2 regions of the uncultured Faecalibacterium sp. genome follow, and region 2 is predicted to be linked to the other one. Evidence: predicted binding sites of a transcription regulator. Region 2 holds the regulator's gene; the other holds the start of a gene.
What was found. The regulator Rex, encoded in region 2, represses fermentation and respiration genes when NADH is low (regulators of the CRP and FNR family bind a similar motif). The targets are predictions, from matches to a motif close to ATTGTTAANNNNTTAACAAT.
Positions count from the first base shown of each region.

Region 1: the regulator Rex is predicted to act here: its motif matches at 1,511-1,530, upstream of QZL71_RS02355 (phosphoglycerate kinase).

Region 1 covers NZ_FMFG01000003.1:119,691-123,104, forward strand. The annotation lists gene QZL71_RS02335 (hypothetical protein) at 1-261, shown strand, start outside; gene QZL71_RS02340 (glycosyltransferase family 4 protein) at 372-854, shown strand; gene QZL71_RS02345 (hypothetical protein) at 844-1,101, shown strand; gene QZL71_RS02355 (phosphoglycerate kinase) at 1,649-2,857, shown strand; gene tpiA (triose-phosphate isomerase) at 2,965-3,414, shown strand, end outside.
Region 2 covers NZ_FMFG01000021.1:4,286-7,699, reverse strand. The annotation lists gene QZL71_RS08360 (thymidine kinase) at 304-921, opposite strand; gene QZL71_RS08355 (redox-sensing transcriptional repressor Rex) at 1,172-1,813, opposite strand; gene QZL71_RS08350 (ClpP family protease) at 2,075-2,755, shown strand; gene QZL71_RS08345 (DNA translocase FtsK) at 2,858-3,414, shown strand, end outside.

The sequences.
Region 1 (3,414 bases), on a different contig from region 2:
GAGAAAAAGAAAATTCTTGAAGAAGAATTTGGCGTTGCAATGAACGAAGAACTGGAAAGGGAGGTGCTTGTTATGTGCAACCTTAGTCAGGGCGTAAAGGCCGAAGGCAGAGAAGAAGGCATCAACATTGGTGAGATGCGGATGCTGGTTAAACAGGTAAGAAAAGGCCGTGTGACGATTGAAGAAGCAGCGGAAGATGCTGGAATGACAGTAGAGGAATTTAAGAAAGTGATGGAAAATACCCCGCTGCAGGCGGTCTAAGATAAAAAGCATATAGAGTAAACTGTAAAGCCCTACAAGGCTCAGATCGGTTCGATACTGACTGAAAACCTTGTAGGGCTTATTTTTTTTTGCTTTTTTCAAATTTATTTGTGAAAAATGTTGTCCAAGACTTGACATCGGCCGGCATTGATTGGCAGCGCGAGAAATGGCAATCAGGACTTGGTTCTAAGTTTATCCACCAAGGCGAAAAAAATGCTGCGAAATATGCGGACGAGGTCATTGTTCTGAGCAAAGGAGTGCAGGACTATTTTAAGGAAACTTATGGAAGAGAAACACACTTTATCCCTAATGGCGTGAATAGGCCGCAGATTCGGGAAGCAAAGCTGATCACAGATCATTTTGGACTGGAAAAAGATTCCTACATATTGTTCCTCGGGCGTCTGGTGCCGGAGAAGGGGATTCGATATCTGGTTGAGGCATTCAAGAATGTTAAGACAGAAAAAAAACTGGTCATTGCAGGTGGCTCCAGCGATACGGATTCCTTTATGGAGGAATTGAAAGAACTGGCGAAGGGTGACGATCGGATTCTATTTACCGGGTTTGTGCAGGGAGCAATGTTGGATGAACTATGACAGTACGAAGAAGTGGAATCGAAATGCTTTGTTTGATGCAGTCTGGAATGGTGACAGCGAAGGCATTACCAAGGAAATGAATGCTCTGCTCCGGCGCACCATAAGCTACCATGACTATCGGGAAGACTTCTATCATGCTTTCCTTGCGGGCATCTTCACAGGTGCCGGATATATGGTGGATTCCAATAAGGAACATCTGGCCTATGAAAAAACGAATCAAGAAGAACGAAAAGAGCAGCCAACATAGAAGTCAGAATTTTCTTTTTTCCCCTTTAGCAGAGATGGCTTCTGAGGCCAAAATGTGACCCAGTAGGTCACATTTTAAGGAACAAGTGACCTGCTGGGTCACAGAAAAATTATCTGGTATCCATGAATATGTGGGGGTTGACTCCGGATTTTCTGGATGTATTGGAGGAAGGCTTCAAAGAATTCTTTGAAAAAGAAGTGTCGAATAATCCTCTGAAAGCAGAATATTTTCAGGAAGTATAAGGCGAGCGGCTATGCTGGTGTGGAAGCAATTTTTGAGCGGGGTCAGCGGAACCAGAAGTTCATATGGGGAATGTATGACCGCATTTGCGGAATGTTCTGCCGGAAAACACGGTAAGGCTGCGGCTTTCGGTCAAAATACACACATTTCCGTGCATCAGCGGCAAATGTTTGTTAAACTATTATCTATCTTGCGACCTTGCAATGTGCACGGTTTTTGTTTATAATAGTAGAGTAACGGGGCAAGATCCCCCGAATGCGAGCGAAACTCTAGTTCAGAAATTAAAACTTGAGAGGAGTTTATTACCATGGGTTTAGGTAAGAAGACGATCGACGATCAGAACTACTGCGGCAAGAAGGTGCTTGTCCGTTGCGATTTCAACGTCCCGATGAAGGACGGTGTGATCACCAACGAGAACCGCATCAATGCAGCTCTGCCCACCATCCAGAAGCTGGTCAACGATGGCGCAAAGGTCATCCTGTGCAGCCATCTGGGCAAGCCCAAGAACGGCCCCGAGGCAAAGTTCAGCCTGGCACCCGTTGCTGTGGCTCTGAGCGCAAAGCTGGGCAAGACCGTTGTGTTTGCTGACGACGACAACGTTGTGGGCGAGAACGCAAAGGCTGCTGTTGCTGCCATGAACAACGGCGATGTCGTTCTGCTGCAGAACACCCGTTTCCGCAAGGAAGAGACCAAGAACATGCCCGAGTTCAGCGAAGAGCTGGCTTCCCTGGCTGATGCATATGTTGACGATGCATTCGGCAGCTGCCACCGTGCACACTGCTCCACCGCAGGCGTCACCGACTTCATCAAGGATACCGCTGTTGGTTACCTGATGGAGAAGGAGATCAAGTATCTGGGCAACGCTGTGAACGATCCCGTTCGTCCCTTCACCGCTATTCTGGGCGGCGCAAAGGTCGCAGACAAGCTGAATGTTATCTCCAACCTGCTGGAGAAGGTCGATACCCTGATCATCGGCGGCGGCATGGCTTACACCTTCGTCAAGGCTCAGGGCTACGAGGTCGGCAAGAGCCTGTGCGACGATTCCAAGCTGGATTACTGCAAGGAGATGATGGCCAAGGCTCAGGAGAAGGGCGTGAAGCTGCTGCTGCCCGTTGATGCTGTCTGCATCAAGGACTTCCCCGATCCCATCGACGCTCCTGTTGAGACCACGGTTGTTCCTGTCACCGCGATCCCGGCTGACATGGAAGGCTGCGACATTGGCCCCGAGACCATGAAGCTGTTTGCCGATGCTGTCAAGGCATCCAAGACCGTTGTGTGGAACGGCCCCATGGGCGTGTTCGAGAACCCCACTCTGGCAGCTGGCACTCTGGCAGTTGCCAAGGCTATGGCTGAGAGCGATGCTACCACCGTGATCGGCGGCGGCGACAGCGCAGCAGCTGTGCAGCAGATGGGTCTGGGCGACAAGATGACCCACATCTCCACCGGCGGCGGCGCTTCTCTGGAGTATCTGGAGGGCAAGGAGCTGCCCGGCATCGCAGTTATTCAGAACGCATAATCTGATCCCGGCATCATAATGGGTGCGGCGGCTTTAGCGCCGCCGCATCTTTTTGTTTGTGCAGAGCTTTCTGCACGATAGAAGGTAAATAAAGGAGATAGAGTATCATGGATAAGGCAAAGCGTAAGGCTATCATTGCAGGCAACTGGAAGATGAACAAGACTGCCTCCGAGGCTGCTGTTCTGGTGGACGAGCTGGTCCCCGCCGTGCAGGACGCAGGCTGCGAGGTGGTTATCTGCACCCCGTATACCGATCTGGTCACCGCTGTGGAAAAGACCAAGGGCACCAACATCCATGTGGGTGCTGAGAATGTTCACTTCGAGAAGTCCGGCGCTTTCACCGGCGAGATCAGCGCTGACATGCTGGTAGATCTGGGCGTGGAGTATGTCATTGTGGGCCACTCTGAGCGCCGCCAGTACTTCGCCGAGACCGACCAGACCGTGAACAAGCGCGCTCTGGCTGCTCTGAACGCCGGTCTGAAGGTCATCATCTGCGTGGGCGAGAGCCTGCAGCAGCGCGAAGAGGGCGTGACCGAAGAGCTGGTGCGTATGCAGACC
Region 2 (3,414 bases):
CGTTTCAGAACGTGGAAACGTTGCATATATTGTGGACGAACACCAGCTTAAAAAGCCCGGATGGGAGCCTTTGAACTGATATATCAATAGCGCAAAAAATGTTCACTCTGATATATCAATTGCGTGAAGCGGGCATCCGGCACCGGTCTGCAGGCGTGGAAATCGGTGCTTCTTCGCCCTTTTGGGGGGTGAAGAAGCACCGACAGCAACATATTTTGCGCTGCTGCGTGGACTGCGCCTGTGGGCCGGGAATAAAAAAGAAAGGCTGCCGTGTCGTTGGACACAGCAGCCTTGTATACAAGTTTATTCGACCCGCGAAGCAGCTTTTTCGGCGTAGAACGCGCGCTTTGCCTTGAAATAGCACTGGGGGCACATGCTCACGTACTGCACATCGTTTTCCAGATCGATGGCCACCTGCTCGCCCTCAAAGACGAATCTGCCGTTCACCCTGCGGCAGTTGCAGATGGCCTTGCGGCCGCAGGTGCAGATAGTCTTCATTTCCTCGATGGTGTGGGCCAGCTCCAGCAGGCGGGTAGAGCCGGGAAAGCCCTTGAGCGAAAAATCTGCCCGCAGGCCGTAGCAGATCACCGGAATGTTCAAATCCACCGTGACCATGAACAGCTGTTCTGCCTGCTGCGCAGTGAAAAACTGGCTCTCGTCGCACAGCACGCAGGCCAGCGGCGCACCGTCAGCGTTGGCCGTGCGCACGGCCTCGAACACGTCCGTCTCCGGCGGGATCAGCAGATCAGCCTTGCGGCGCACGCCCAGACGGCTCACCAGCTCACCGCCGCCCTTGGTGTCCACCTGTGGCTTGAGGATCAGCACCCGCATCCCCTGTTCTTCGTAGTTGTGGGCTACCTGCATCAGGGCGGTGCTTTTGCCGCTGTTCATCGCGCCGTAACGGAAATACAGTTTTGCCATTTGAAAAACTCTCCTTACAGAAAGAACCCTCTCAGCCAAAGCCTGACGGCTTTGCCAGCTCCCCCGATGGGGGAGCTTTTCTGCATCTTCCGGGCAGGCTGTCCTTCGCCGGAGAAGCAGAAACTTTCCCGTCCCCACTCATAAAGCTACCCTTTCGGGGGAGCTGTCGAGTGTATGCGAGACTGAGAGGGTTCAGCGGCATCTCAGGCTTTGACTGAGAGGGTTCTCTTATTACTTATAATAGGTATATTCAGTCCTGATTGCGCAGGCGGTAGCCAAGGCTCATCAGGCTGTCGCCCAGATGGACGTTCTCCACCACCACATCGGGATACGGCACAGAGAGGTCATAGTGGGAGAAGTTCCAGAAGCCCTCGATGCCCAGATCCACCAGACGGCCGCTGACCTGTTCCGCACCGTCGCGGGGCACACAGAGCACTGCGACCTTGGGGTGATGCTCGGCACAGAAAGACTCCAGCTCGTCGATATGGCGGATCTGGATGCCGCTGATCTCCTTGCCCACCTCGCTCTGTGCCACGTCAAAGGCGGCGATCAGGCGGTAGCCGTTGGTATCGGTGGTGATAAAGCGGCTCACTGCCTTGCCCAGACGGCCGCAGCCGATCAGGATGGTGGGCAGGCGGTCGCCGTTGCCGAACAGCAGGCCTTCCAGAATGGAGAGCAGGTTTTCCACCGAGTAGCCGATGCCCTGCCGGCCATTCACATCGCCGATGCAGTTGAAGTCCTGCCGTACCTGCGAAGCGGTGGTGCCCATCTGAGCAGCCAGCTCGCGGGAAGAAATGCTGTTGATGCCGTCCGCCTGCAGAGAGCACAGATAGCGGTAATATTTGGGAAGACGCTTGATAACGGGAAGCGAAGCCCTTGCAGGAGTGTTCATAGAATACTTTCTCCTTTCGCTCTATCGCAGTACTTGCCGCAGCTGCCTGCTTTACAGATGCGGCGCAGAGAAACCCCGATCCGTTTACGGGTTCATATTGCAGATATTACAGTCAATTATTTAAAGTATACTGCACCGATGGAGAATGTCAAATCATTCTCAAAAAATTTTTATGAAATGTTACCGCTTTTTTGCTGCAGCGGGTCTGCATAGCCCGGCACAGGCTGGGGAATGCTGACAAAAAACGCAGGAGGAAAGCATATGAACGATGAAACGCAGCAGACCGACGCAGGACGGCTGGAAAAAGAAGAGATCGAGGATCTGGGCACGGTCACGCTGGCCCGCGGGGAGCATGTGATCCACTGTCTGACCGTCATCGGCCAGATCGAAGGCCATTCGGAAGCGCCGCAGGGCCAGAAGACCACGAAGTATGAGCATGTCATCCCGCAGCTGGTGGCCGCGCAGGAGGATCCTCGCATCGAAGGTCTGCTGGTGCTGCTGAACACGGTAGGCGGTGATGTGGAAGCAGGCCTTGCGCTGGCGGAGCTGATCGCCAGCGTGTCCAAACCCAGTGCAACGCTTGTGCTGGGCGGCGGGCACTCCATCGGCATCCCGCTTGCCGTCAGCGCCCGGCGCAGCTTCATCGTGCCCACAGCCACCATGACCGTGCACCCGGTGCGGCATTCCGGCGTCATTCTGGGGGTGCCGCAGACCATGCGCAGCTTTGAGCAGATGCAGCAGCGCATCACCGGCTTCGTAGCGGCCCACAGCGGCATGACCGAAAAACGCTACACCGACCTGATGCTCCACACCGGCGAGCTGGTGATGGACATGGGCACTGTGCTGGATGGACGCCGGGCTGTGAAGGAAAAGCTCATTGATGAGCTGGGCGGGCTTTCGGATGCGCTGGCGTGGCTGTATAAAGAGATTGAACGCAAATGAAGGCCGATTTTGTACAACAATAGGTTTGCCATTTTCTTCCCTGCGTGGTACAATAATAAAATCAAATAGTGTGTCTACTACAAACGCGGGGAACAAAGAAACATGGCAACAAAAAAACGTAAAACGACAACACGGCGCGCAGCATCGCGCAAAAAGCGCGCAGAACAGCGGCTCCCGGCAGGGCTTGGTACCCTGTTTGCAGGCCTTTTGCTGGTGGTGCTGGCCTTTGTGGAGGGAGATTCGGCATGGAAGGCCCTGCACGATGTGCTGTTCGGACTTTTTGGCTGCGGCAGCTTTGTGCTGGGCGCGGCAGTGTGCTGCCTTGCTGTGCAGTATACCCGGGGCGAAGACCTTCTGCCCAAGATCTTCAAGCTGGTTCTGGGGCTGGTGTTTGCCTGCGGCACGGTGATCGTTTTTTCCGATATCCAGCCGCAGGGCATGTCGGCATTCCAGATGACAGCTGCCTGCTATGCAAACGGCGTGAATGCATGGATCGGCGGCGGTGCGCTGGGCGCACTGCTGGGCGGCAGCCTGCTGCTGCTGTGCGGACGGCCTGCGGCAACCCTTATCATGATCGTGCTGGCACTGTGTGTCAGCCTGTACATTTTTGATCTGACCCCGGCAGAGGTGTGGCAATGGCTGTGCGCTGCGTTTGGCGG